DNA from 3 places in the Pseudochrobactrum albidum genome. Region 3 is predicted to be linked to each of the others. Evidence: riboswitches for the same ligand, from Rfam matches in the RefSeq annotation. Region 3 holds a riboswitch; each other region holds the start of a gene.
The links. Region 3 has a riboswitch for thiamine pyrophosphate ahead of thiB (thiamine ABC transporter substrate binding subunit). Riboswitches for the same ligand answer to the same signal wherever they lie in the genome.
Positions count from the first base shown of each region.

Region 1: linked by a shared signal. The riboswitch ahead of ACSTTO_RS01660 (3-oxoacyl-ACP reductase) and the one ahead of thiB (thiamine ABC transporter substrate binding subunit) in region 3 are both predicted to bind thiamine pyrophosphate.
Region 2: linked by a shared signal. The riboswitch ahead of thiM (hydroxyethylthiazole kinase) and the one ahead of thiB (thiamine ABC transporter substrate binding subunit) in region 3 are both predicted to bind thiamine pyrophosphate.

Region 1 covers NZ_JBPVTR010000015.1:61,536-71,164, reverse strand. The annotation lists gene ACSTTO_RS01685 (PLP-dependent cysteine synthase family protein) at 1-219, shown strand, start outside; gene ACSTTO_RS01680 (ATP-dependent Clp protease proteolytic subunit) at 271-882, opposite strand; gene ACSTTO_RS01675 (SRPBCC family protein) at 930-1,283, opposite strand; gene ACSTTO_RS01670 (ArsR/SmtB family transcription factor) at 1,280-1,594, opposite strand; gene ACSTTO_RS01665 (LLM class flavin-dependent oxidoreductase) at 1,731-3,008, opposite strand; gene ACSTTO_RS01660 (3-oxoacyl-ACP reductase) at 3,008-3,787, opposite strand; TPP riboswitch at 3,870-3,968, opposite strand; gene ACSTTO_RS01655 (acetolactate synthase large subunit) at 4,072-5,622, opposite strand; gene ACSTTO_RS01650 (TAXI family TRAP transporter solute-binding subunit) at 6,132-7,085, shown strand; gene ACSTTO_RS01645 (TRAP transporter permease) at 7,184-9,292, shown strand; gene ACSTTO_RS01640 (DUF1850 domain-containing protein) at 9,292-9,629, shown strand, end outside.
Region 2 covers NZ_JBPVTR010000017.1:18,839-28,467, reverse strand. The annotation lists gene ACSTTO_RS02405 (hypothetical protein) at 42-602, shown strand; gene ACSTTO_RS02400 (RES family NAD+ phosphorylase) at 599-1,189, shown strand; partial or broken gene ACSTTO_RS02395 (NAD(P)-dependent oxidoreductase) at 1,213-2,205, shown strand; gene ACSTTO_RS02390 (glycerate kinase type-2 family protein) at 2,389-3,672, shown strand; TPP riboswitch at 3,716-3,811, shown strand; gene thiM (hydroxyethylthiazole kinase) at 3,869-4,681, shown strand; gene thiE (thiamine phosphate synthase) at 4,668-5,312, shown strand; gene thiD (bifunctional hydroxymethylpyrimidine kinase/phosphomethylpyrimidine kinase) at 5,316-6,149, shown strand; gene ACSTTO_RS02370 (DUF6691 family protein) at 6,171-6,581, opposite strand; gene ACSTTO_RS02365 (YeeE/YedE family protein) at 6,594-7,019, opposite strand; gene ACSTTO_RS02360 (ArsR/SmtB family transcription factor) at 7,032-7,373, opposite strand; gene ACSTTO_RS02355 (MBL fold metallo-hydrolase) at 7,379-8,254, opposite strand; gene ACSTTO_RS02350 (Tim44 domain-containing protein) at 8,442-9,452, opposite strand.
Region 3 covers NZ_JBPVTR010000016.1:91,878-101,506, reverse strand. The annotation lists gene thiP (thiamine/thiamine pyrophosphate ABC transporter permease) at 1-632, opposite strand, end outside; gene thiB (thiamine ABC transporter substrate binding subunit) at 716-1,729, opposite strand; TPP riboswitch at 1,790-1,901, opposite strand; gene ACSTTO_RS02245 (thiamine diphosphokinase) at 1,994-2,653, shown strand; gene ACSTTO_RS02240 (YMGG-like glycine zipper-containing protein) at 2,771-3,055, shown strand; gene ACSTTO_RS02235 (ABC-F family ATP-binding cassette domain-containing protein) at 3,265-5,076, shown strand; gene ACSTTO_RS02230 (biotin transporter BioY) at 5,403-5,978, shown strand; gene ACSTTO_RS02225 (MotA/TolQ/ExbB proton channel family protein) at 6,405-7,415, shown strand; gene ACSTTO_RS02220 (peptidoglycan -binding protein) at 7,425-8,453, shown strand; gene ACSTTO_RS02215 (ABC transporter transmembrane domain-containing protein) at 8,523-9,629, opposite strand, start outside.

The sequences.
Region 1 (9,629 bases), on a different contig from region 3:
TCTACCGGCACCAATATATGGGCCTGTGCCTTGCTGATTTCCGATATGGTCAGGCGGGGGGAAAGCGGCTCGGTTGTGACATTATTATGCGACCATGGTGACCGCTACCGTTCCACCTATTTCAATGATGACTGGGTTAAAAGTAACGGCTTTGATATTGAGCCTTATCTGCAAAAATTGCGCGGCTTTTTCTACGCAGGGCAATTGATTGAAGAATAAGCAAAAAGCCTGTGATATATGCCTATATATCACAGGCTTTTCAGGGCGGATTTATGCCGAAATTGCCTCTTCACGCGTTTGCAAAATCCGGTCAATCAGGCCCCATTCCAATGCTTCCTGTGCATCCATAAAACGGTCGCGATCCATTGCTGTTTCAAAATCTTCATAGCTGCGCCCGCAATGTTCAACGTAAAGCCGTGTCATTCGTTGTTTGGTTTTCAGAATTTCTTCGGCATGGATAAGAATATCCGATGCCTGCCCCTGATAACCGCCGGAAGGCTGATGCACCAGAATACTGGCATTAGGCAGTGCAGCCCGATGCCCCGCCTCTCCCGCCATCAGCAAAAAAGAGCCCATGGAGCGCGCAGTTCCCATGCATAATGTGTGCACCGGCGCGCGGATGTAACGCATCGTATCATAAATTGCGAGGCCGCTTGTTACCACGCCGCCCGGAGAATTAATGTAGAAATGCACCGGCTTATGCGGATTTTCCGCCTCCAGAAACAACAATTGTGCGCAGATAAGTGCTGATACGGTATCATTCACTTCACCATTGAGAAAAATGATCCGCTCCCGCAGCAAGCGGGAATAAATGTCAAAGGAACGCTCGCCTTTGGCGGATTGTTCTATAACCACGGGGACGAGTTGCATCGTTTCGCGCATTGGCAAATTCCGTTTGCTCAAATAAAAGATTGACGGGTAAAACAGGCTCAGGCAGCGCGCATAAGCTGCATATTATTGCTGTTGGCAGCATGGATGATTGCCTGCTGATCGCGCGCATCATCAAGTTGATGCACAATGCGCAGCCGTGTGCCGCCCGCACCATTTGGCGCAATAACAAACCGCACCGTACTTTCCAGATGCGGCGGGGCATTGTCGCGCAGCCTGTAGCACACCTCCTCACCGGGAATGATTGCCGTGGCCTCGGGGCTGCTCAGATCTGCATCCGGCAACCAGTGTTTGCGAAATTCAGCCATGCTGATTGCACGCCAGACTTTTTGCGGCGGTTCGCAAAAATCATATTCCAGCGTAATATCATTTTCGTCCATATCTGCACTGGTCATTGATCCATATCCTTCAACAGGGTCTTCAAGGCTTCAATCCGGGCAGGCCAATAAGCACGATATCTGGCCAGCCATTGGGCAATCTGCACCAATCCTTGCGGATCCACCTCATAATTGACAAAGCGACCCTGCCGCTGCTCGCGCACCAATTGGGCAGAGCGCAATACAGCAAGATGCTGCGACATGGCAGGCTGGCTTATCTGCATACCCTCGCGCAGAGCTGTTGCATTCATGCGGCCGGCTGCCAGTTTTTCAAAAATCGCACGGCGGGTTGGATCAGCCAGTGCGCGAAAAATATCATTCTCATTCATAACAATCACATAAGTCTATGCTTATGTGATTCGCAAGTATAATTATGCGCAAATGCCGGTTTTGTGATAAGCAAACAAAAGCCCGCCGCAGCGTTTCACTACGACGGGGGATGAGGCACAAAATATAATCGGGTTTTTACACCCCCAGATGGTCGCGCAGCGTGCTCGTCTTATATTCCGTTCTGAACAGCCCGCGTTTTTGCAAAACCGGCACCACCTGCTCAACAAAATCCTCAATTGAGGATGGCAGGGACGGCGGCATAAGGTTGAAACCATCTGCCCCTTCGTTGCGCCACCAAAGCTCCATCTGATCGGCAATCATCTCTGGTGTGCCCACAATGGTGCAATGGCCGCCACCTGCCGCCAGCCGGCCAAGCAATTGCCGCAAGGTTGGCTGTTCTGTTTCAATAATCCGCAGGATTGTAGCATAGCGCCCTTTAGGCCCTGTAAAATCTTCAAGCGGCGGCAGTGCCGGTACGGGTGCATCCAGTGCCCAATCCGAGCAATCCTGCCCGATAAACATGCCAAGCTGGCGCAAGGAATCTGCCGTTGGCAGCAATTCATCAAGCTGTTGCTGTTTGGCTCTGGCCTCATCCATTGTGGATGCCACATAGGTTACAAGCCCCGGCATAACCGGTATGCCTGCAGCCCGCCCTGCAAGCTTGGCCCGGCGCTGAATATCACGATAATAATCTTGTGCCGCCGGCAGGTCATAAGCCACTGCATAAATCGCCTCGGCCTTGATTGCGGCCAGTGCCCTGCCCTGCTCCGATGCACCGGCCTGAAACAGCACCGGATGCCCTTGCGGCGGGCGCGGGATCGTTAAAGGCCCCTGCGTTGAGAAATGCGCGCCTTTATGGTTGATGGCGCGCAGACCATCTTTGCGCGCATAATCACCGGAGCGGTCACAGATAATTGTATCAGCATCCCATGAATCCCATAATTTCTGCACCGCCTCAATAAATTCTTCCGCGCGATTATAGCGCCATTCATGGGGCGGCATGCTCTCATAACCATGATTGCGCGCCTCGCTGTCAAACATCGAGGTCACAACATTCCAGCCGATGCGCCCTTTTGATAAGTGATCAAGGGATGCCAGGCTGCGTGCGGCATGAAAAGGTGTGCTAAATGTGCTGGAAATGGTGCTGATCAGCCCGATTTTTTCGGTGACACCGGTTAATGCAGCCAGCAGGGTCAGGGGATCAAAATAACTGCGCGGGCCATCGGCAATATTATCTATTGCATGCCAATCAGCAAAAAATACCGCATCAAATTTGCCGCGCTCAGCAATCTGCGCCAGATTGGCATAATAGCTGATATCACTGAGTTTCTCGACCGCAGACTGCGGATGACGCCATGCCGCACGGTGATGCCCGCAACCGAAGATGAACAGGTTAAGATGCATTTTCCGCATTAGTTTTTCACCAATCCGCCATCAACAACAAGGTTTTGACCGGTTACGGAACGCGCCCAGGGCGAGGCAAAAAACAAGGCCGTATCGGCAAATTCTGCAGGGGTGGTCACACGGCGCAGCGGCGTGGCAGAGGCAATATAATCAAAGACTGCCTCCGGTGTGGCGGCAGAGGCATCGGTTGTGCGCAGTAACCCGCCCGATAGCATATTGACAGTGATATTCTTCTCGCCAAGTTCTTGTGCCAAAGTGCGGGTCAGCGACAAAAGCGCCGCCTTGGCTGCGGTGTAATCATGATATGGCACCACCGGATTTTGAAAAAGATTTGTGCCAATATTAATAATACGGCCAAACCCTGCCTGTTCCATACCCGCAAGTGCTGCCTGTGTGGTATTGAGCGCACCGCGCACAATGCCTTCCATCTGCTGATTGATCTGCTCCCAGCTGATCACATCGGCATGGGCACGGGCATCCCCGTTAAAACTGAATGCCGGCAAGGCATTATTGACCACAGTTGTCACCGGCATGGCAAAATGCTGTTGCGCTGTTGCAAACATTGCTGCAACGGCGCTTTTATCTGTTACATCAGCCTGTATGGCCAATGTTTTTTCCGGCGCCAGCGCGGCCAGTTGTTGCGCTGCATCTGCGCTTTTGTGATAATTGATCACAACCTGAGCCCCTTCACCCAAAAATGCCTTGACGAGAGCACAGCCCAGGCCACGTGCACCGCCGGTAACAAGAACAAGCTGCCGGTGAAGCGGAAGCAAAACAGGATCAGACATGATAATTCCCTCGTCTTGAAATTGAACAGACAATTTAAAATTGACCGGACAAAGGGAATAAGGGCTTGCACTGCATAAATGCAGTAAGGCGCACAGACATCCCTTCGCCAGTATGAGCTGGATCAGGTTCAACGGGTTTAAAATCTCAGCCCTGCAAAACAGGACACCCCGTGTCATTGCCATCAGACCTAACAAGTTTATCCGCACCGGACAAGACTGAAAGGATGGTATATGCCGGAAATATTTGAGGGGTTGCGGCAGGAAATCCTGCCGCAACATGATTTTTAAATCAGGGCTTCGATCAAAAACGGACCTTTACGCCTGCTTGCGGCAGCAAAAAGATCGGCAAATTGCTCGGCCGTTGTGGCACGTGCACCTTCAACGCCCACACCTTTGGCGAGGCTTACCCAGTCAATTGACGGCTCAACCAGATCAAACATACGTTGTGCATTGCGCCCTGGTGCGCCGGCGCCAACATTCTGCAATTCGCCATGCAAAATTGCATAACGCTGATTGGCAAAAATTATCGTGATAATGTTCAGATTCTCACGGGCATGCGTCCACAGCGCCTGCATTGTATACATACCGCTGCCATCTGCCTGTAGCGCCACCACCTGACGATCGGGGCAGGCAACCGCAGCACCTGTTGCCAATGGCAGGCCTATACCGATTGCGCCGCCGGTCAGTTGCAGAAAATCATGCGGCGCTGATTGGTGTGTAAGCGTAAACATATTGCGGCCGGAGGTGATGGATTCATCAATTATAATTGCATCCTCCGGCAGAAGGGACGCAACAATTGCGCTGATTTTATCATCATCAAGCGCACCTGAAGGCATAATCTTTTCACCACGCTGATTAAGCAATGGTGTGATTGATGCCGGAATATGCATTTCATCAGCCAGTGCCTGCAAAGCATAGAGCTGATCATCAGCCTCGCCGGCATAATCGACCACGGCACAACCCTCCGGCAGAAAGGTGCTCGGCTTGCCGGGATAGGCGAAAAAGGCAACCGGAATTTTGGCGCCAAGCAGCACAACCTGTTCAATATCCGCAAGATCAGCCAGAGCATCATCCACACGATAGAGCACACGATTGACCGCAACACGCCCTGCCCCGCGCTCAATACGGCCATTGGATTGCTGCGCCAGAAGGCGCGCGCCGGAAATTTGTGCAATACGGCTGGCAATTTCCAGCGCATTGGCACGCAGAGCATAATTGCCAAGCAGAATGAGCGTGCGCTTGCCATTGCGCAATGCTTTGGCAGCCTCGCGCACGGCTTCAGGGCTGACCTTGCGCCGCTCAGGCAGGGCAAGAGGCTGCACAATCTGTTGCGGCGCCTTGCTCCAGGCCGTATCTGCCGGCAAAATAAGTGTTGCCACCTGGCCGGGTGCAGAACAGGCCGCGGCAAAGGCCTCAGCCGTATCTGCGGATATATCCTGCGCGGATTTTGATGTTTTTACCCAGCCGGAAACCGGACGCGCCAGCGATTCAATATCACTGGTCAGGGGCGCATCATATTTGAGATGATAGGTTGCATGATCGCCGACAATATTAACAACCGGCGTTCTGGCGCGTTTGGCATTGTGCAGATTGGCAATTCCGTTGCCAAGGCCGGAACCAAGATGCAGCAATGTTGCCGCCGGTTTATCCGCCATCCGGCCATAACCGTCTGCAGCTCCTGTAACCACCCCCTCAAACAGACCCAGTACACAGCGCATTTGCGGCTTGTTATCCAGCGCGGCCACAAAATGCATTTCCGATGTGCCGGGATTGGCAAAGCATACATCAATCCCATGCGCTAGCAATGTGTCGCAAAGGCTATCAGCACCGTTCATTTCTCACTCCCATTATGCTTACAGCCCGTAAAAATTTGCGTAAATTGAATATGGCACGCAATACGGGCGCCTATCAGCTATATCCGGCTTTGCAATAGTGCTGCAAGCTATAGGGAAAAATTATTCCGGTGCGGAAACAGTTCGTTCCGGCAAGCTTATGCACAAGTGATATCAGCAATTAGTTGCAATAAAATCATAAGCTTATAGCTAAAAACGTCCTATGGCGGCTTTATAAGCGCAAATGTCATAAAATTTTTGTTGCACAATATAAAACATTCATAAAAAATTGCCGGCATATCAGAGCCATTATTCCGGTATCCGCACATTGTCGGATGACCCGGAATGAATATGGCTCTTTTACTGTATAAAATATCCTGATTATGCTATCTGGCCGGTATCTCTGCTCCGCCAGACGCAGACAAGATATGGCAGACCATTGCGCCTTATATTTCCAAGGAGGGTATCAGGCGATACAAACGGGCTGTCAAACGCAGATTATGGAGGGTTTCATGGGTTATATGAGCAAAAAGACACTTTTGTCAGCTCTTGCTGCGGTCACGATGACATTTGCCGCTGCGGAAGCAAAGGCACAGGATTTCATCAATATCCTGACCGGTGGTACGAGCGGCGTCTATTATCCGATGGGTGTTGCACTGGAAAAAATCTATTCTGAAATTCCGGATGTGCGCCCGTCTGTGCAGGCCACCAAAGCTTCGATTGAAAATATCAATCTGATCAATAGTGGCCGCGGCGAACTTGCTTTCACACTGGGCGATTCCCTGCGTGATGCATGGGAAGGCAATGCAGAGGCCGGTTTTAAGAAAAAACTGGAAAATATCAGCACGCTGGCTGCGATCTATCCAAATTATGTGCAGATTGTCGCCTCCAAGGAATCCGGCATTAAAACGCTGGCTGATCTGAAAGGCAAACGTCTTTCTGTTGGCGCGCCAAAATCCGGCACCGAGCTTAATGCTAAAACCATTCTTGGCGCAGCAGGGCTTTCTTATGATGACCTTGGCAAGGTGGAATATCTTCCCTTTGCTGAATCTGTTGAGCTGATGAAAAACCGCCAGCTTGATGCAACCCTGCAGTCTTCCGGTCTTGGTGTTGCTTCCCTGCGTGACCTTGCCAATGCTGTTGACATCAATGTTGTTGAAGTGCCGGCTGAAATTGTTGAGAAAATCGGATCGCCTTATCAGGTAAACACAATTCCTGCCAACACCTATACCGGTCAGGATAAGGATGTGACCACCGCTTCGGTGATCAATTATCTTATTGTTCGTCCGGATATGGATGAAGAACTGGTCTATCAGATGACCAAGCGCCTGTTTGAAAATCTTGATCAGCTTGCCGCTGCCCATTCGGCTGCAAAAATGATCAAGCTTGATAAGAATACCATTGTATCGCCAACCCCAATTCATCCGGGTGCCATACGGTATTATAAAGAAAAAGGCATTGAATAAGCACTTTTAAAACTTGAAAGCGGTTGCGGTTCTGCTCACACAGAATACGCAACCATTTTTGTATTTCTTCTGTCCCCTCTCTTTTCGGTTTTAAATTTATGTCATCTTCTCAAGCCAATGCGGTTGAATCGGCAGAACATATTCCCGGCTGGGGTATGGGTGCCGGTGCACGCATATTATTTGCTGTTGCGGTTGCTTTTTCCGTATTCCAGCTTTGGACAGCGGCCTATTCTCCATTGCCAAGTCAGGTGGTGCGCTCGGTTCATGTCGGCTTTTTGTTGCTTTTGCTGTTCGGTCTTTATGGCAATGCCGCGCCTCAGGGATCGTTTAAAAAAATCCTGATGTGGGCTGTGGCGCTTCTTGCCTTTATTGTCAGTTTTTATCACTGGGTATTTTATGATGACCTGATCCTGCGTGCCGGTGAGCCGGATATGCAGGATATTATTGTCGGCGTATTGGCCGTTGTCCTTGTTTTCTGGGCAGGGCAGCGCATGATGGGCTGGACATTGCCGCTCATCTGCCTGATCTTTCTTGCCTATGGTTTATTTGGCCAATATCTGCCTTCACCGCTCAACCATCGCGGTTATGATTTTGAACAGGTTGTTGAAGTGCTGTTTCTGGGAACAGAAGGAATTTACGGCACGCCAATCTATGTTTCCTCCAGCTATATTTTCCTGTTTATCCTGTTTGGCGCTTTTCTTGAGCGCGCTGGCATGATCCAGCTTTTCAATGATGTGGCAATGGGTACAGTTGGTTCCTCACGCGGCGGCCCTGCCAAGGTTTCGGTGATATCTTCCGCATTGATGGGCACAATTAACGGTTCCGGTGTTGCCAATGTGGTAACAACCGGCGCATTCACCATTCCGCTCATGAAACGCTCCGGCTTCAGGCCGGCTTTTGCCGGTGGCGTGGAGGCTGTGGCCTCAATGGGCGGGCAGATTATGCCGCCGGTCATGGGTGCGGTTGCATTCATCATGGCTGAAACATTGGGCTTGCCTTATATTGAAATTGTTAAGGCAGCGATTGTTCCGGCATTGCTCTATTTTGTCACCGTTTTTGTTATGGTGCATCTTGAGGCCGGTCGTCTGGGTTTAACAGGGCTTTCCAAAGCTGAATTGCCAAGCGCACTTGGTGCCTTGCGCAAGCATTGGTATCTGATCCTGCCGCTTGCAGCATTGGTGTGGCTGTTGTTCTCCGGCTACACACCGCTTTTTGCCGGTACTGTCGGCATGAGCCTGACGGCACTGATCATTCTTGGGGTGCCTGTTTCTGCCAATATGCCAATGGCTGTGCGTGTATTGTTCTGGATCGCGCTTGGCCTGATGTCGGCTGCGGCTTTTGGCACAAGTTTTAATATTCTCGGGCAGGAAATTCGCGGCATCACGTTGATCTTATTGCTGCTCACAGTTCTGGTTCTTGCCAATTTCACACTGCGTGGCGGCCGTGAAACACTGCGCCTTTGTCTGGAAAGCCTTGCAGAAGGCGCAAAAAATGCCCTGCCTGTGGGTGTGGCCTGTGCGCTTGTGGGGGTTATTATCGGTGTGCTTGCGCTTACCGGCGCCGGATCCAGCTTTGCCCGTGTGATTGTAAGTGTGGGTGAGAACTCGCTCTTCCTCTCCCTTGTGCTGACGATGATCACCTGTCTGATCCTCGGCATGGGCATTCCGACAATCCCGAACTATATTATCACCTCATCCATTGCCGGCCCTGCATTGCTGATGCTGGATGTGCCGTTGCTGGTAACTCATATGTTTGTGTTTTACTTTGGTATTATGGCGGATCTGACGCCGCCTGTGGCACTGGCTGCCTTTGCCGCCGCGCCGATTGCCAAAGAAACCGGCCTGAAAATCGGAATGCAGGCTGTGCGCATTGCCGTTGCCGGTTTTGCTGTGCCGTTCATGGCGGTCTATGCACCGGTTATCATGCTTCAGGATGGCGGCCCGCTTGTGCAAAGCATGGGTTATTGGCCTGCTGTTATCTATATGATCGGTAAGGCTTTGCTCAGCATTATCATGTGGGGTGCGGCCTCAATTGGCTATTTGCGCGGCCATTTGAAAATCTGGGAGCGCGTCTGGGCTTTTGCAGCGGCTGCCATGATGCTGGCAACCTATCCTTATAGTGATGAGATTGGCTTTGCTGCCTGTATCGCATTTTTGCTGTGGCACTGGTGGAAAACCCGTGCCGCGCAAACGGCGGTGCATAACTGATGGCACTTTGTGCACTATCCGCTGCCGGCGTGCTGCGGATAGCTGCCACCTCTTTCATGCTGCAATGGACACATAGTGTTGAAAAAATTCCGTGGCAGGAAGACTGGCAGATCACGCCGGCAGGATTTGTATTGACTGAAGCCCGCATCCAGGGCTCTGGCGCCGGTATGGAACCGCCGGAAGGCGCAACCTTGCACAACGGCTGGTATCATTATGTGCCAAAAATTCCGTCGCGGCCACATATCATACTGGCAGCTTCCGGTGCGACGGTCAGCGGCTGGAAGCTCTGTGCCAACGGGCAATGTTACGAGCTTGGCGCAACCGCGCAACAACCTAT
Region 2 (9,629 bases), on a different contig from region 3:
AGCACCCTGCGCAGTATCATCTTTAAAGACAGGAGATGATCATGGCACAGATAACGCATCAGATATCAGGGCATAAGAAGACAGGGCGGGATAGCACAGCAAATGCCAAGTCGCATGGCATGGCAAAATTGCGGGCTGTCAAACGCAAGCCTGTTCAGGCGCCGTCTGGCAAGGCTGTTGCTGGTGATGCCTACCGGCCTGATGCGCGCGCCATGGCCTTGCTGCAGGGGGTGAAAATTGCCCAGCAGGATCTGCGCGAGGCAGGCGGTGCCTATACACTGGAGCAGGTGCGCCTGTTATTGCAGGGTATTTCGCGTCAGGCGGTGGATAAGCGTGTGCAGGAGGGGACCTTGCTTGCGGTGCCGGGCCCCGGCAATCGCCGTGCTTATCCGACAATTCAGTTCTTGAATGATGGCCGTCTTGTAGACGGGCTCAAGGCGGTGCGTCAGGCTTTGGGCAGTTCAAATCCGTGGCTGATGCTCAATTTTCTCAGCAGGCCTGATCCGCGCCTTGATAACAGAAAACCGATTGATCTTTTGCGCGGCGGAGAGATTGAGCCGGTGCTGGAAGTTGCGCGGCTGATTGGTATGCAGGGCGCGTGAGCGGGCCGCAGCCGCCTCATAATCTGCAGAACCGCCAACCGGAACAGATTGTTCTTGAGGCGGGCAGTGAGCTTTTTCGTTTTTATACGGCGGCTTTTGACCCTGTCTATTATGACCGCTCCCGAGCGGGCAGGCTCAATGCGCCTGATGCAACTTATGGCGTGCTTTATACGGCCGCGACGCGGGAGGGCGCCTTTGCGGAAACGTTTCTGCGCGAGCCCGGCCGCAGCCTGATTGATCTGCAGCTTTTGAAAAAGAAAGCCCATATGGTGCTGGAAAACACCGCACCGCTGAAACTGGCAAAACTTGCCGGACGCGGCCTTGCCATTCTTGGCGCAACAGCAGAGGTTCTCCATAGCGGCCTGCCTTATGATACCGCGCAGAACTGGTCGAAGGCGCTGCATGATCACAGGGAAAATTTTGATGGTATTGCCTATTATGCCCGCCATGATGATGAGGAGCTTTGCTATGCTTTGTTTGATCATTGTGCGGCAAATATCGTGATCCGTGAGATACAGCGCAATCTTGATACGGACTGGTTCTGGCACATTGCCAATTATTATCATCTGGGTATCGCGCCTTACTGATATCCGGGAGGGGAAGTGAAATTATGCCGGACAAAACAGCCAAAATCCTGATTGCGGATCATCTGGAATTGCGCCTTGATGCGCAAGGTCAGCACCAATGGCATGAAATTCGCCATTATATTGAGGCCAAAGGCGGGGTCTTTCATGATCATGCCCTGCAGGAAGGGCAGGCGCTTGCAGCAGGAAAACTGCATTTTTTCTATTGCCCTGATCTTAGCACGGAGGAGGAGTTGCAGGCCGTTGCCGGACAGGGGCAATATGATGCGGTGATTGCGGCTGCAACCCGCATTCCGCCGCAATGCCTGTTTACTGAGGGCGGTGTGCGCATTGGTGCGGGCACCGGCAATATGCAGTCGCAATCCTGGGTTTCAGGCAATGCCCCTTTGATGAATACGCCCGGTATCAACAGCCGTATCACCGCGCAAATGGTGCTGAAAGCCTTGCTGCGTTTTCAGCCCGATCTGGATGTGAATGCGCTTTATATGCAGGTGCTGGAAGGCAAATTTGATACTGGCCGTGATCTGGCGCGATTTCCAAGTTCTGGTCTTGAAGGGCGCAAGATTGCCATTCTCGGTAGCGGCAATATCGGCATGGAAGTGGCAAGGCTTGCCAGCGCCTTTGCTATGGATGTTGTGATTTATGCACGGGAGCATCACCGGCAATGGATTGAAAGCCAGGGCTATATTTATGCTGCTACACCGCAGGCTGCAGCAAAAGGCGCAGATGTGCTGACTGTGCATCTGGGGCTTGGCACTTTAAACAATGAGACGGGGGTCTATAGCAATCAGGGGCTGGTGAACCATGCCGTTATGGCTGCAATGGCAAAAGGTGCAATAATTATCAATTATGACCGTGGCGAATTGGTGGATGTCGCGGCACTTGGGCATTTGATGCAAAGCGGCCACATTCGCAATGTTGCGGTTGATGCCGACCTGATTGAGAAAGACGGGGTTCTGTCGGGGCCGCTTGCGCCTTATGTATCACTGGCACAACACGATCCGCAGGCTATGTTATTGCTGCCCCATGCAGCGGCGGATACCGACCATCCTTCGCGGCTTGCCGGTGCAAAACAGGCTGTTGACCAGATTTTTGCGGCCATTTGCGAGCGGCGTATTATCAATGCAGTGGGCGCAATCCCTGCCGGTTATCGTGATGGTGGCAGCAAATTGCCTCAGGGGGTAGGGCGGCCGCAGGTTCAGTTGCAAGCGGGATGCGAGCGGGCATTTCTCGCATCCCTGTTTGATGCTGCAGTACAGGCGGCTGATCCCCTGCATTGCCTTGAACCTTATTTGCCACAGGCGCCAAAGGGCAGGACGATTGTGATCGGTGCCGGAAAAGGGGCTGCACAAATGGCGCAGGCCTTTGAAATTTTATGGCAAAAGGCCGGCAATCCTGCACCCGAAGGCGTGGTTGTGACCCGTTATGGCTATGGCGCAGAATGCAAACTTATTAAAGTGCTGGAAGCGGCGCATCCGGTACCGGATGAAGCGGGGTTGCAGGCGGCAGAGCAGTTGAAGGCTTGTGTGAAGGATCTGCATGAAGATGATCTGGTTGTGGCCCTGATCTGCGGCGGCGGCTCTGCGCTGTTGCCAGCGCCTGCGCAAGGGCTGAACCTTGCGGATGAGCAGGCGGTTAATGCTGCGCTTCTTGCTAGCGGCGCGCCAATCAGTGTGATGAATGCTATTCGCAAACATGTCTCCACCATTAAGGGCGGCAGGCTTGCGGCCCTTGCAGCGCCTGCCCGTATGGTCAGCCTGATTGTCTCGGATATTCCGGGTGATAATCCGGCATTGATTGCCTCCGGGCCGACAATTGCCGATTGTGCAACCCGCCATGATGCATTGCAATATATTGAACAATATAAGATAAAACTGCCTGAAAAGGTGATGGCGCATTTGCACAATGCTGCGGCCGATGCCCCGCAACCCAATGATGCGGTGTTTGCCCGCAACAGCCATCATATTATTGCCAGTTCTGCGCAATCATTGGCGGCAGCGGCAAAATTGGCTGAAGAACAGGGCGTTGAAGCCCTTATTCTCTCTGATGCGGTTGAGGGTGAGGCAAAGGATATTGCGCTGATGCATGGGGCAATAGCACAATATCAGGCGCATAACCGCACATCCGGCCGGCCGCTTTTGCTGCTCTCCGGCGGGGAAACAACTGTTATATTTGGCGCAGACAGCAAAGCTGGTAAAGGCGGGCGCAACAGCGAATTTATGCTGGCGCTGGCGTTAAATATTGCCGGATGTGCCAATATTTGCGCTCTGGCTGCCGATACGGACGGGATTGACGGTTCGGAAAATAATGCCGGTGCCTTTGCAGATGGCAATACAATCGGGCATATGCGGGCAATGGGGCTGGATGCGCGGCAATATCTTGCAGCGCATGACAGTTGGAGCGCATTTTACAAAAGCGGGGATCTTTTTGTAACCGGGCCTACGGGCACAAATGTCAATGATTTTCGTGCGATATTGATCAGCTGATCCTGCAGGTGTGGACAGTTACCCTTTGCTCTGCCATAATAGCCGGTAACGACAGGGGCGCCCGGATCATACCGGCTGAGAAGTACCCTTTGAACCTGAACCGGATAATGCCGGCGGAGGGAGTCAGATCAAAGGGTGCATTTTCGCAATAGCGATAACCTTCTGTATCAGACCCTCACCGCCGTGGAGGGCTGATATGAAAGATCTGCCGGATTTCGGCGCATTGCTGGCAAATATGCGCCGCTGCAATCCTCTTGTACAATGTATCACCAATTTTGTGGCGATGAATACGGCGGCCAATGTGGTTTTGGCGGCCGGCGCTTCTCCGGCTATGCTGCATGCACAGGAGGAGGCTGGTGAATTTGCACAATTATGCGGTGCTGTAACAATTAATATTGGCACGCTGTCACCGCTTTGGGTTCAGGGCATGATTGCGGCAATCACCGCGGCCAATGCGCATCAAATTCCCTGGGTATTTGACCCTGTGGCGCATTTTGCTTCAACATTTCGCCGGCAAACAGCGCAGCAATTGCTGGCGCTGAAACCCACAATCATTCGTGGCAATGCATCTGAAATTCTCACCCTTGCAGGTTTTCGCGCACAGGGAAAAGGAGCGGACAGCGGTGATGATGCCGGCAGCGCATATCAGGCGGCACAGCAATTGGCGCGGCAATATCAATGCACTGTTGCTGTTACCGGCGCTTATGATCTTGTGACGGATGGCCGCAAAACCCTGCGCATTGACGGCGGTTGCAAACTGATGCCGCAGGTAACAGCTTTGGGCTGTGCGCTAACCTGCCTGACCGGTGCGTTCATTGCCACACACCGGGCTTGCGCATTGGCGGCCGCAGCGGCCGCGCTGGCTATGTATGCGGTGGCCGGAGAACAGGCGGCCTTGCAGGCAAAAGGCCCTGCCAGTTTTCAGATGCATTTTATTGATGCGCTCTATGCGCTTGATCCGGCACAATTTCAGTCTCAGGCAAAGGTACAATTCTATGAAACAGTTTGATCTGTCGTTTTATCTTGTTCTTGATCGCGGGCTTTGCGGCAGTTTTGGCATGGTGGAGACCGCATTGGCGGCAGTGCGCGGTGGTGCAACTATGGTGCAGCTGCGTGATAAGGATGCCAGCCAGCAGGAGGTGATTGAAACAGGTAAAGCGCTTAAAACTGCCCTTGCCGGCAGCAATGTCAGGCTGATTATCAATGATAATGCAGAAGCGGCAATGGCCATTGGCGCTGACGGCTTGCATATTGGCCAGCATGACGGCCGGCCGGAAGACGTGCGTGCAAAGATAGGCCCGGATATGATTTTAGGTCTTTCTGTGCAGACTGCCGAACTGGCTGCAAAAGCAGACAGGAATGTGGTGGATTATCTTGGTATAGGTCCTGTTTTTCCGACAGCGACCAAGAAAAACTGTGCGCCTTCCATTGGTTTTGACGGGCTGAAGCGCGTCTACGCCCATAATGGCCTGCCGGCAGTGGCTATTGGTGGTATTAAACTGCCGCATGTGAATGATGTGCTGGCAACCGGTGTGGAGGGGCTTGCCGTGGTCTCTGCAATTTGCGGGCAGGATAATCCGGAGCAGCAAGCCCGTTTATTCAGTGCTGAAATTGCCGCTTTTCGCGGATCAAAAGGCTAAGACATGAAAAATGTTCTCTCCCTTGCCGGTTCTGATCCTTCCGGTGGCGCAGGTATTCAGGCAGATTTGAAAGTTTTTGCAGCGCGCGGCACATATGGTATGGCGGCGCTCACCTCGCTTACTGCACAGAATACGCAGGGTGTATCCGGCGTTTTTGCTGTTCCTGCAGAATTTGTCGCACAGCAACTTACCATGATCTTCAGCGATGTGCAGGTTGATGCCGTTAAAATCGGCATGATCGTTAATGCGCAGATTGCTGACCATGTGGCGCAGGTTTTATCGGCACAATTACTTAAACAGCCTGATTTGCAGATTGTGCTGGATCCGGTGATGATTGCCAAGGGCGGCGCTTCATTACTTGATCCGCAGGCTGTGGAAAGCCTGACGGAAAAATTATTGCCGTTGGCAAGTCTTTTGACACCCAATCTGCCGGAAGCGGCGGCTTTGCTAAGGCTGCCGGTAGCGCAAAGCCGCACGGATATGGAGCATCAGGGGCGCGCTTTGCTTGCAAAAGGCTGCAAGGCTGTGCTCATGAAAGGCGGCCATATGGCAGGTGAACACTGCCCTGATTTATTGCTGAGCGCGGATTATAATTTGTGGTTTGAGGCACCGCGTATTGCAACACGTGATACACATGGCACCGGCTGCACGCTCTCCAGTGCTTTGGCGGCAGAACTGGCAAAGGGTAATTTACTGCCGGATGCGGTGCGTGAGGCAAAAGCCTATTTGCTGCGTGCAATCAGTGCCGCATACCGGCTTGATGTGGGCATGAAGGATGAGGCCGGCTGTTCCGTCGGCCATGGGCCTGTTTTTCATGCTATTGATCAGATTGGCTGATCATTACGGCTTCCTGATATTTCAGGAAGCCTTTACCTTACGGGCAATCAGCATACCGGTTATCATTGCCGGAACAAAAATGAGTGTGCCGGTTGCAGCTATGCCAAGAGTGGTCATGGCAGGCCCCGGACAAATGCCGCCAAGCCCCCAGCCAATACCAAACAGGATTGAACCCGTGATCAGGGCTGTATCGGCCTTGCGCTTTGCAGGCACATCAAAATCAAGGCTGCATAATGGTTTGCGGCGGGTAAAAACCATGCGAAAACCGATAAATGTGGTTATAACTGCTGCCCCCATAACAAGTGCAAGTGAAGGGTCCCAATTTCCTGCAAGGTCGAGAAAATTTTGCACTTTTTCAGGATTGGCAAGGCCGGAGATCACCAGCCCGAGCCCAAAGATCAGGCCGATTGCAAAATTGATCAGTAATGACATGATCTTTCTCCTTTAGCCGATTATATGGCGCATGATGTAAACAGTAATGAAACCGGCCGCCATAAACAGCGTGGTTGCCAATATTGAACGCGGTGAGAGACGGGAAATACCGCATACGCCGTGGCCGGATGTGCACCCGCTGCCAAATACTGCGCCAAAGCCAACCAGAAGCCCGGCACTGATCATCAGCACAGGATCAGATGACACGTTAATAACCGGCAATTGCCCGCTGAAAATCATATAGATAAAAGGGGCAGTCAGCAGCCCGAGCACAAAAGCTGAGCGCGCTAAAAACCGGTTATCGCTATAGGGCGGGAAAAGCTTGCTGACAATGCCGCTGATACCGGCAATGCGCCCTTCAAACAGCATGAGCATAACGGCTGAAAAACCGATGAGAGCACCGCCGGCCAGAGCGGACCAGGGGGTAAAATTTTCCATGATTGAGAACCTTTATGAATGGTCTTGCGGGGCGCAGAATAATTGATGCATGGTGCGGATGAAGATGCTCACCCGTCCGTCAGCCAGTGAATAGAATACGGCTTTGCCTTCCTTGCGGGTGCTGACAAAGCCGGCGGCGCGCAATTCGGCCAGTTGCTGGGACAGGCCTGGTTGGCGAATGCCCAGCATATCCTCAAGCTGACGTACGGATTTTTCTCCCTCCACCAATGCACAGGCCACTTGCAGCCGATCGGGATTGGACAGAGTTTTGAGAAAGGCGGATGCCTCATTCACTCTTTCCCGCAATTCTTCGGCTTCAGGCGCTGTGGCCTTGTCTTTCACAATATCGGGCATGATTATCACCAGGGGGAGCCGTTAAAGCGCCCGAGCGGAATTTTGATATAACGCTGGCCGTTATCTTCCGGTTCCGGCAAACGCCCGCCGCGAATATTCACCTGCAGGGCATGGAGCATGAGTTTTGGCAAGGGCAGGGTGGCATCACGCGCTTGTCTGGCCGCAATAAAACTTGCTTCATCATGATGGCGGCTTAGATGGATATTCTCTTGCAATTGCTCATGAATGCTCGATTGCCAGCGCGCTTCCCGTCCGTTTGGGCGGTAATCATGGCCGGTAAACAGGCGTGTTTCCGGCGGCAGTTGCAATATGGCCTGGATACTGTTCCATAATGCTTTGGCATCGCCACCGGGAAAATCGGCGCGGGCAGTGCCGCTGTCAGGCATAAATAATGTATCATGAATGAAGGCAGCATCGCCGATTACATAGGTAATTGAAGCCAGCGTATGCCCCGGTGAGTGGATGACGCGGGCATCAATATTGCCGATTTTAAATGTTTCTCCGTCCTCAAACAGGTGATCCCATTGCGAGCCGTCACAGGGCATATCCGGCCAGTTATAGAGTTCGGACCAGATTTTTTGCACTTGTATGACTTGCGCGCCAATTGCCGTGGGGGCGCCGGTGCGGGTTTTAAGATAATGGGCGGCCGAGAAATGATCGGCATGGGGATGCGTGTCAAGAATACGCACCAGCCGGTAGCCGCGCTGCGTTATAAATTCTAAAATCTCATCGGCATGGCTTGTGGCAGTCTGGCCGGATTTCTCATCATAACCCAGAACCGGATCAATAATTGCACAATCCATGGTTTCAGGGTCGGCAACAACATATTGGACAGATCTGGTGCGCGGATCATAAAAGGCGCTGATATCTGGTTTTTGCATAGTATACCTGCTGTGATTGTTTATAATTAAATATAATTGATTGCAAAAAAATGCAATCATAAAAATTTATATGTGCTATGATCTTGTTATTTATAACTTTGTATAAAGCCTGTGTGTTGCGCAATGAAAAAGCCGCCCTGTCTTTCAGGGCGGCTTATTATAAAATTTTATATGCAAAATCAGTCTCTTATGCAGCCTGAATGGCAGAGAGTTTCCAATCTTCAACGCGGCCATTGGCAGGGCGCACAAATGTCCAGATTTCAGTGCTCTGTGAAATATCCTTTGTTTCGCCTTCCGCCAATGCGCCGCTATTGCGATCTGCCAGATAATCTATACTCTCATAGCGCATGGCAACGGTGGCGTAATCCCTGCCGTCTTCGCTCCAGCTTTCCGATATATCGCCTTGCAACAATTTTACATCGCTTACATGGTTGCGCAGGCCGTTGGTGGCATTTTCTCCAAGCTCCTCTGCCAGATAGGACATAGCCTCCGGCGTGGTGAGCCGGCGCAAAGTGCCGTAATTTTCCTGTCCGTAGGCAGATTGCACTTCTGTCAGCATTTTTTCAAAATGATCAAGATCCTGCTGTGTCACATTGAGCGGTTTTTCTTCTGAAACCGGTTTGATGCCGGCTGTTGCTCCGGAAAGCGGCACAGAACCTGCCGAACGGCTTGCTGTGTGTTGTGTCTGATAGCTGCTGGCAGATAATGGCGCGGCACGCATGTGGCCGGCTGTTGCTGTGGCCGGCCTGTTGCGATTGGCGAAAAAACGCATAGCCAGCATAACCAGCCCGCCAATCAGTGCAAGCTGCAAAATCAGGCCAAGGAAGCCGGCCATTCCGCCAAGCCCGTTGCCGAGCAACATGCCGATGAGGCCGCCAACAAGCAGGCCGCCGAGCATGGAGCGGCCAAAATTATTGAAAAAGCCTGGTTTTGCTGCATTGGCAGCAGGGGCTGCATTTTGTGCAGGACGGTTTTGCGCACCGGTATTGGGAGTCATGGAACGCTCAATAGGTGCGGCATTATTGGGCGCTGTGCGGGTTGGTGCAGGTGCCTGATAGGTTTTACTGCCACGGCTGCCAAATCCGCCCATGCCGCCTGCGCGTCTGGCATCGGCAATATCAAGGGCTGAAAGCGAGAATATAAGCGCCAGACCTAATATGGCTGTAAACTGACTGAATCGCGAGGTGGCACGCAGCATATGTGTCTCCTGAAAAATCGAATTTGCCAATATATAGGAAAGCGGGGTATTTTATAAAAGATCCGGAGACAAAAAATTGGTATAATTTACAAGAAGCTGTTTGAATTATAAGAAAATTGTAGTCTGCAATTATTTGCAGCGTCCGGCGCCTTGATTTTTCTGGCTGCGCCGTCGCAT
Region 3 (9,629 bases):
ACAATGGTGAAGGAGCTGGCGCAAAGCATGAAGATCAGCCCTGCAATACCGCTTAAATTACGGGCGATAACCGGCCATTCAATCAGCCGGAACCGCGCCAGACTTCCCATGCCAAGCTGTGCGGAGAGCTTCCAGTAATCCTGCGGGATGGAATCAAGGCTTGCAAGCAGCAGGCGCACGGCAAGCGGCATGTTGAAAAATACATGTGCCAGCAAAATGCCGGATAAACCATAAATATCGGGTATCAGCGGCAGCCCCAGAGCTGTGCTGCCCTTGGCGATAAAGCCGTTGCGCCCGTAAATACTGGTAATGCCAAAAACCGCAACAAGCGAAGGCAGGGTTAAGGGAATGGCAAACAGGCGCAACAGCAAAGTACGGCCGAAAAACTGATGATGCGCGTGTAAGGCGCGGGCAACGGGCAGGGCAAAAGCAATGGACAATATTGCTGAAAGCAAGGCTTGTAGCAGCGTGAAACGGGTAATATGCCACAAATAGCTGTCAAAGGCAGACAGGAGAATGCTCCCTGTCTGAAACCCCTGAATGGCAAGCGAGATCAGCGCGCCGCCGGTTAATATCAGCAGGAGTAGCAGCGCAAACAGGCCTGATAATGTTTTAAAATGCGATGCCGGCATATGCCCTCGAAAGATTCTGCCGGAATATTCCGGCAGAATGCCTGTATGTCAGATAATGCGCAAAATAATTAAACGGCCACTATTTAACGACTCGTGGCTCTTAGCCATTCATCAACCCATGCCTTGCGGTTTTGCGCAACTGTTTCCGCATTAATCAGCAGGCTTTTAGCCGGTTTTGGCAAAGTGTCAAAAGCGGGGCTGAGCGGGGCGGACGTGTTAAAGGCCGGATACATCCAGTTGGTTTCCGGTATAACATCCTGAAAGCCCGGTGTGGTGATGAATTTCATAAATTCTGCAGCACGGGGATTTTTCGCGCCATTCACTGTCTGGCCGGCCAGTTCAATCTGCAGGTAATTGCCTTCTTCAAAGGCGATGGCTTTATAGCGTTCGGTCTTGTCATAAGCGATGTGATAGGCAGGTGAGGTTGTATAGGACAGCACCATCGGCGCCTCACCTTTTGTGAACAGGCCATAGCCCGCAGACCAGCCCGGTGTTACGGTGAGCACGCGTTTGCTGAGCTGCTGCCATTTTTCCGCAGCCTGATCCCCGTAAAGATCCTTAATCCACAGCATCATGCCAAGCCCCGGTGTGGATGTGCGCGGATCCATGAGGATAATTTTTTCTGAGCTGTCGCCGTCAATCAGTTCTGCCATGGATTTTGGGGGATTTTTCAGTTTTTCGCTGTCATAAATGACTGAAAAATAGCTGTAATCATAAGGCAGGAACACATCATCCTGAAAATTATCCGGCACATTGCTTTTGATCGCACCAAGACCATGGGGGGCAAACAGGCCGGTTGCCTTAGCATCGCTGATAAGATTGGTATCGAGCCCCAGAACAATATCTGCCTTTGTTGCCTTGCCCTCCAGTTTCAGGCGGTTTAACAGCGCCACGCCATCGGCGATGGCAACAAGATCTACCGTGCAATTGCAGGATTTTTCAAAATTTTCTTTTACCCGTGGTCCAGGCCCCCATTCGGAGGTGAAGCTGTCATAGGTGTAAATTGTGAGATCTGCAGCCTGCGCCACCCCTGCGGATAAGGCAAAGACAGAGGCTGAAAATAACGCGAAAACTGAATTTTTGACGTGTTTATGCATTGAGATAAAGCCGCACGGGCTCTCCTTCTGGTTATCAATGATAAGGATTGAGCGCCGTAAAGCCGGACAGCATCTAATCCCTCCGCCGGTACAAGCCGGATCAGGTTCAGCGGGTTGGCCGGAGGCCGGCCTCTCAGCCTCCCGATTGCGGAAGGCACCCCGTTAGAGCAGGATGACAATAGGATAAAAGAGCGCCGGCAGGCAAGATGTTTATACGCGCTTTTACGGGCTTCCGGCCGGCGGTGCGCCGTGATATGCAGCGGCATGGCAAAATTTCTTATTCTCCTTGGTGGTGATCTCACGGTTACGCCGCGTCTTTTGCAGCAGATTGAAGGTGCGCGCATTCTGGCGGCAGATAGCGGCATGCGCCATGCTGCAGCACTGCATGTGACGCCGGAACTTTGGCTGGGAGATTTTGATTCATCAGCCACAATGCTTGCCGATCACTATCAGCATGTTGAAAGGCAGGTTTTTCCTGCTGCCAAGAATATGACAGATGGTGAGCTGGCACTGCATGAGGCCTATGCACGCGGTGCGGATGAAGTGATTCTGGCCGGTGCATTTGGCGGGGAACGCACTGACCATACATTCCTGCATCTTGCCATGGCAACGGCGCAGGCTGCCGCGGGGAAGCGTATTTTTTTGACCAGCGGCCATGAGGAGGCAACACCGCTCACCAGTGGTGCAACAGTTTTTGATCTGCCCGATGGCGCCCTGTTTAGTATTCTGGGGTTTGATACATTGACCGGATTGTCAATTTCCGGCGCGCAATGGCCGCTGAATGATGTTTGCGTGCCGTTTGGCTCTTCTTTAACGCTCTCAAATAGAGTAAAAGGAGAACTGACTGTGACCTTGAGTTCCGGAGCGGCAGTGCTGCTTGCATCGCCCGATGACAGATCAGGCGCAGATCAGGCCGGCGTTTAACAGCGGTAATATTCGGAATATAAAAACCTGTAAATTGTTTTGATAGCCTTAATCTTCTTTTTGCTCTAATATGCGCAAGAATATGGCAGCGAGTAGTTTTAACGGGAGTTAAATCAGATGAAATCACGTTTATCTATTATGGCGGTAACAGCAGTGCTCGCGTTTTCGACAGCTGCCTGTACAACGGCTGAACAGCGCACTGCCGGCTATGGTGTGGGCGGCGCAGCACTTGGCGCGCTGGCCGGTGGTGCCATTGGCGGTAATGGCCGCGGCGCTCTGACCGGTGCTGCAATCGGTGCGGTTGCCGGTACGCTGGTTGGTGCAGCGCAGACCCGCAATGGTGTTCAATATTGCCGCTACCGTGATAATTACGGACGCATTTATGAAGCACCTTGTAACTGATCAGGTGTTTATCCGGGATTGAAGAGCAGGCCGGTTTCCGGCCTGTTTTTCTATATTCCGCTTGTGTTTGATATTTTATCAAGGAGCAGGAATTTTGCCGTGAGGGTTCCCGTTTGCTGCAATATGCAGTAACAAGCGCACTATGTTCGTGCCTGTGAAGGTAAAGGCATGTGCGGTTTTCTTCGGGTTCTCAAGTCAGAGTATATATTATGGCTCCACCTCTTCTTCGTCTTGACCAGATCAGCCTGACATTTGGCGGTACGCCATTGCTTGAAGATGCAGGCCTGTCGATTGGTGAGGGAGAGCGTATTGCGCTGGTCGGGCGCAATGGCTCCGGTAAATCCACCTTGCTGAAAATTGCTGCCGGCATGGTTGAGCCAAGCAGCGGTGAGGTTTTTCGCCATCCGTCCGCTACCATTCGCTATCTGGCGCAAACGCCAGATATGGAAGGCTTTGCCACTGTGCGCGCTTATGTGGAGGCCGGGCTTGGGCCGGCCGATGACCCCTATCGTGTTGCATATTTGCTGGAAAATCTCGGCCTGAGCGGAGATGAGACGCCTCAGCAACTTTCAGGCGGTGAGGCGCGCCGTGCGGCTTTGGCGCGGGTTATTGCCCCGCAGCCTGATGTTTTGTTGCTGGATGAGCCGACAAACCATCTTGATCTGGCAACCATTGAATGGCTGGAACAGGAACTGCGCCAGATTCGCTCGGCAATTGTGCTGATTTCTCATGACCGGCGCTTTCTGGAAAATGTCAGCCGCTCAACCATCTGGCTTGATCGTGGCGTGACACGCCGGATTGAACAGGGCTTTGCGCATTTTGAAGAATGGCGTGATAAAATTCTGGAAGAAGAGGAGCGCGATCATCAAAAGCTTGGCCGTCAGATTGCCCGGGAAGAGCACTGGCTGCGCTATGGGGTAACCGCACGGCGCAAGCGCAATATGCGCCGCCTTGGCGAGTTGAATGCCATGCGTCAGGAGTTTCGCACGCATCGCCATGCGCAAGGCGTGGCCGCGTTGCAGGCCAGTGATGTGAAGGAATCCGGCAAGCTGGTGATCGAAGCTGATAAAATCAGCAAGGCCTATGATGATCGTGTGCTGGTGAAAGATTTTTCCATTCGTGTTCATCGCGGTGATCGTATTGGGCTTGTGGGGCCGAATGGTGCGGGTAAAACCACGCTGCTTTCCATGCTGACCGGCAAGCTTGAGCCGGATTCAGGCACAATCCGTCTTGGTGTTAATCTGGAATTTGCCGAGCTTGATCAAAAGCGAGCGCTTGATCCGGATGAAACGCTTGCCCATTATCTGACTGACGGGCGCGGTGAATCTCTGGTGGTTAATGGCGAGCAGCGCCATGTTGTATCTTATATGAAGGATTTCCTGTTTCAGCCGGAGCAGGCGCGAACACCTATTCGTGAATTATCAGGCGGTGAGCGTGCGCGGCTGATGCTGGCGCGGGTATTGTCGCGCCCTGCCAATTTGTTGATTCTGGACGAACCGACCAATGATCTGGATATGGAGACGCTGGATTTGTTGCAGGAACTGGTAGGCGGTTTTACCGGCACAGTTATTCTGGTGAGCCATGACCGTGATTTTCTTGACCGGACTGTCACATCGGTGATTGCGCCGGAAGGAGACGGGCGCTGGCTGCAATATGCCGGCGGTTATTCGGATATGATGGCGCAGCGCAAGGAAACCGCATTTGTGCGCCGTCAGAACAGGCCGGTGTCTGCCAGCCGCAGTGATGAGGCAGAAACCGCGGCAGCGCCCAAACGTGAAGAAAAACGCAGGCTCTCCTATAAGCAGAAATTTGCACTGGAGACATTGCCGGCAAAAATGGAAAAGCTGGCGGCTGAAATTGCAGTGCTTGAAGCAAAAATGGCTGATCCGGCGCTTTATACCAAAGATCCCGGACAATTTGCCAAAATAGCTGAGGAACTTGAAAAAAAACGCAGCGAAAATGAATCTTGTGAAGAAGAATGGCTGGAACTGGAAATGCTGCGCGAGGAAATTGAGGGCTGAACACTTTTTATGCTGCGCCTGCTTTCGGCCAGAGCAGGCGGCTTTCTAATAAGGATCAATAAAATTTCAGCGGTTTTGTTAAAAGCTGAAGCGCCCTATGTGAGGTTTTTTATATATTTTTTACGCCGGAAAAATCAAATTGGTATATTCCGGCTCCGGTAAAGGCTGCCTGACCCTGCTGAAAAATCTCTTATTTTAATACGGTATGCCGAAATATTGATGATTTGGCAGAGTTTTATCTGGCCAAGTGGCGCAAATTCCCCTAAACCTTTTCAAAGATAGATGTATTATGTAAATTATCTATAATTTTACAGAAGGAGCTCTTCATGTCTCTCGCACATGCAGTTCGTCAACCGGCATTCAGCCCACTTAATCTCGCAGAGCGCAGCGCGGCCATGAAGCTGCTTGCTGTTATTTCCGGTACAATGATTCTTGCGCTTACTTCGCAGATTACTGTGCCAATGTTGCCGGTACCAATCACGCTGCAGACACTGATCGTGCCGTTGATCGGCGCACTTTATGGCTGGCGCTTTGGTATGCTTACCGTGCTGGCATGGCTTGGCGAGGCGGCTATGGGCATGCCTGTTCTGGCGGGCGGCAACGGCACTCTGGCAGCTTTTTCCGGCCCTACAGCGGGCTATCTGTTTGCCTTTCCGGTTATTGCCGCTCTCACAGGCTTGCTGGCTGAACGCGGCTGGAACGGCAGCAGCCTGCCAAAAGCCTTTGTGGCTTTCCTGATTGCCAATATTCTGGCTTTGGTTCTCGGAGCTGCCTGGTTAAGTTTGACGATTGGCGCAGAAAAGGCCATTCTTGTTGGTGTTATGCCATTTCTGATTGGCGGGTTGATCAAATCTGCCCTTGGCGCTGCCATTCTCAAAGCCTCTTTCCGTAAAGACGCTTGATTTCTATCTTGTAGTAATAAGCGCGAACACATTTTCGCAGGCTTATACATTTGCAAGGCCGGTGCATTTGTTATGATGCGCCGGCCTTTGCTGTATAGACCGGTTTTTGTTGTATAAAACGACCCTGGCATCGTCGCATCATGCGCTGGTCATAAACAGGCTATAATCGGGGTTATATTAGGATCGCAGTGCAAAATAAACCTGCCGGCGCCATTCCGGTTTCAGCTTTTTTGCAGTAGCGTGCCTGAAAGCATTTTGAGCACAGGGTGTGCAACAGCTTTGCGCATTTATTGTGCAGCTATAATGCGGGGGAAATCAGAGCGTTTCACCGCTCTTGTAAAAAACAAAATGCTCGAAACTGGTTTCAGCCCGTGCAATCATTTTGCCCTGAAACGAAACAGGATCAGATTGAGACGAGAGAACAATATGGCGCAGCAGAATGTTATGATGGGTACGGAATATGATCCCAACCGGCTCTCCAGCCCGCGAATGGTTGTGATGATCATGGTCATTTTTCTGTTGCTGGCGGCATTTCTGGCGCTGGTTCTGATAAGGCAGATACACAGTTTTTTCATCACCAATCCAGGCCTTAACGGCTTAATTCTTGGTGTATTGCTGGTTGGTATCTTACTTGCTTTTGTGCAGGTTCTGCGTCTTATACCGGAAATCCGCTGGGTTAATTCCTTTCGTGAAGGGGATGACGGGGCAAATGATCCGGTTTTGCTTGCGCCGATGCGTGCCATGATCGGCCGGCGCCAGTCTATGGCGCTTTCAGCATCATCCATGCGCTCCATTCTGGATTCCATCGCCACCCGCCTTGATGAAAGCCGGGACATATCACGCTATCTGATCGGGCTTCTGGTTTTTCTTGGTCTGCTTGGCACTTTCTGGGGCTTGCTGGAAACTATCGGCTCTATCGGCCATACTATCCAGTCTCTTGATCCCAAATCCGGCGATACCGGCAGCGTATTGGATTCCTTAAAAAGCGGCTTACAGGCACCTTTAAGCGGTATGGGGACCGCTTTTTCCTCATCGCTTTTTGGCTTGTCCGGCTCATTGATCCTCGGTTTCCTTGATTTGCAATCAGGGCGCGCGCAAAACCGTTTTTATACAGAGCTGGAAAACTGGCTTTCATCTGTAACGGATCTTAATTCCGATATGCCGGTTAATACGGAATATAACAGTTCTGCCCTGGAGGAAATTCGTCTATTCTCAGACCGGTTGCAGACCATGCAGGATAATGGTGGCGCCAATGCCCGTACCACGGCAGCACTTGCCAATCTTGCAGATGGCGTGCAGGCACTGGTAAAAACCATGCGCCATGATCAGCAAACCATGAGTGATTGGGTGGACCGGCAGGCGGAAGAACAAAAAGCCCTGCGTCAGGCTGTTGAACAGCTTAATTCTCTTCTCTCCGCTTCCAGACGCGAACAATAGGCGGCAGCCATGGCTTTATCACGCAATCGCCGTCATGAACGGCACATTGATTACTGGCCGGGCTTTGTGGATGCCCTATCCACATTATTGCTGGCCATTATGTTTTTGCTCTCTGTTTTTGTACTGGCGCAGTTTCTGCTCTCACAGGAAGTCAATAATAAAGATTCGGTGCTTAACCGGCTTAACAACCAGATCAATGAGCTGACGGAGCTCCTGTCGCTGGAGCGCAGCAAGGGGCAGGATATGGAAGATACGCTTGCCGGTCTTCAGGCCTCGCTGGCTGCGGCAGAAAATGAGAAATCACGCTTGCAAAGCCTGCTCTCTTCTGCGGGCAGCGGTGCAGCCGCCGAAAAACGTGCGGGCGAACTTTCTGCTTCACTGGAGGCTGAAAAACAGGTCAGCGCCCGTGCCTTGTCACAAGTGGAGCTGCTCAACCAGCAAATTGCGGCATTGCGCCGTCAGATCGGGGCGCTTGAAGATGCGCTTAATGCCTCTGAGGCGCGTGACCGCGAATCCAATGCCAAAATTGCTGACCTTGGCAAAAGGCTGAATGTGGCACTTGCCCAGCGTGTGCAGGAACTTAACCGCTACCGGTCTGATTTCTTTGGTCGTCTGCGTGAGATTCTTTCAGATCGTGAAAATATCCGCATTGTCGGCGACCGTTTCGTGTTCCAATCGGAAGTGTTATTTCCAACCGGTTCTGCCGAGATTAACAGCCAGGGTCTCATTGATATGAAAAAACTGGCTGATGCAGTGGTTGAGCTGAATAAAGAAATACCTGAGGATATCAACTGGGTGCTGCGTGTGGATGGCCATACGGATAATGTGCCGCTGTCCGGCACAGGGCGTTATCGCGATAACTGGGAGCTGTCCTCCGCCCGCGCAACAGCCGTGGTCAAATTTCTTATTGCCAACGGCGTGCCGGCCAACCGGCTGGTTGCTGCCGGGTTTGGTGAATTTCAGCCGCTGGAGGCAGATGACAGCGCCGATGCCCGCAGCCGCAACCGGCGCATTGAGTTGAAACTGACCGAAAAATAATAAACAGGCCCCGCCTTGCGCGGGGCTTTATCTTTATTAAGCTGTTTTTTCCGGGATTTGCAGAATTTATCAGCTTTGCGCCTGCGCAAATTGCAGGCTGGACAAACGCGCATAAATCCCGCCGGCACGGCTCAAGGCGGCATGGGTGCCCTGTTCCGCAATTCGTCCCTGATCCATGACCAAAATATGGTCAGCTTTCAACACTGTTGCCAGGCGATGCGCAATCACCAGTGTGGTGCGCCCCTGCATCAAATTTTCCAGTGCCTTTTGCACCAGCGATTCACTTTGTGCATCCAGTGCGGATGTAGCCTCATCCAGAAGCAGTACCGGCGCATTGCGCAAAATAGCACGCGCAATGGCAATGCGCTGGCGCTGTCCGCCGGAGAGCATCACACCGCGCTCGCCAACCTGTGCATCATAACCGCCCTCCAGCGCCATAATAAACTCATGCGCCTGTGCGGCTCTGGCTGCAGCCTCAATTTCCTGCGGGCTTGCCTGTGGCTTTCCAAAAGCAATATTCTCGCGGATGCTTGCTGCAAAAATTGTTACATCCTGCGGAACAAGCGCAATATTGTTACGCAAATCCTCAAGCGATAATTGCCGCAGATCCATATCATCCAGCAAGATTTTACCTTTTTGCGGGTCATAATAACGCAGCAATAAGGCAATCAGCGTTGATTTGCCCGCGCCGGACGCTCCTACAATCGCCACGGTTTTACCCGGCTCAATCACAAAGCTCACATCATGCAATGCCTGTTTGTCCGGCCTTGCCGGATAGGAAAATTCCACATGTGAAAACGCAACACGGCCTTGCAGCCGTGAAAATTGCAAAGGCATTGCGGGAGAGGCGATTGCGGTTTTTTCATCAAGAAGCTCTATCAGCCGCTCGGCCGCACCGGCAGCCTGTGCCAGTTCTGCCCACACTTCCGACAAGGCGCCAAGCGAACCCGCAGCCACCACGGCATAGATGAGAAACTGTCCCAATGTGCCGGCAGACATATGCCCGCTCATCACATCATGAGAGCCAAACCACAAAACGGCGATAACACTGGAAAAGACGATAAAAATTGCAAAGGCTGTAAGAACTGAGCGGGCAAAAATTGATTGCTGTGCAGCATTATAGGCATCATCAACGGCGCGGGCATAGGCGGCAATTGCGCGGTTTTCATGGGTGAA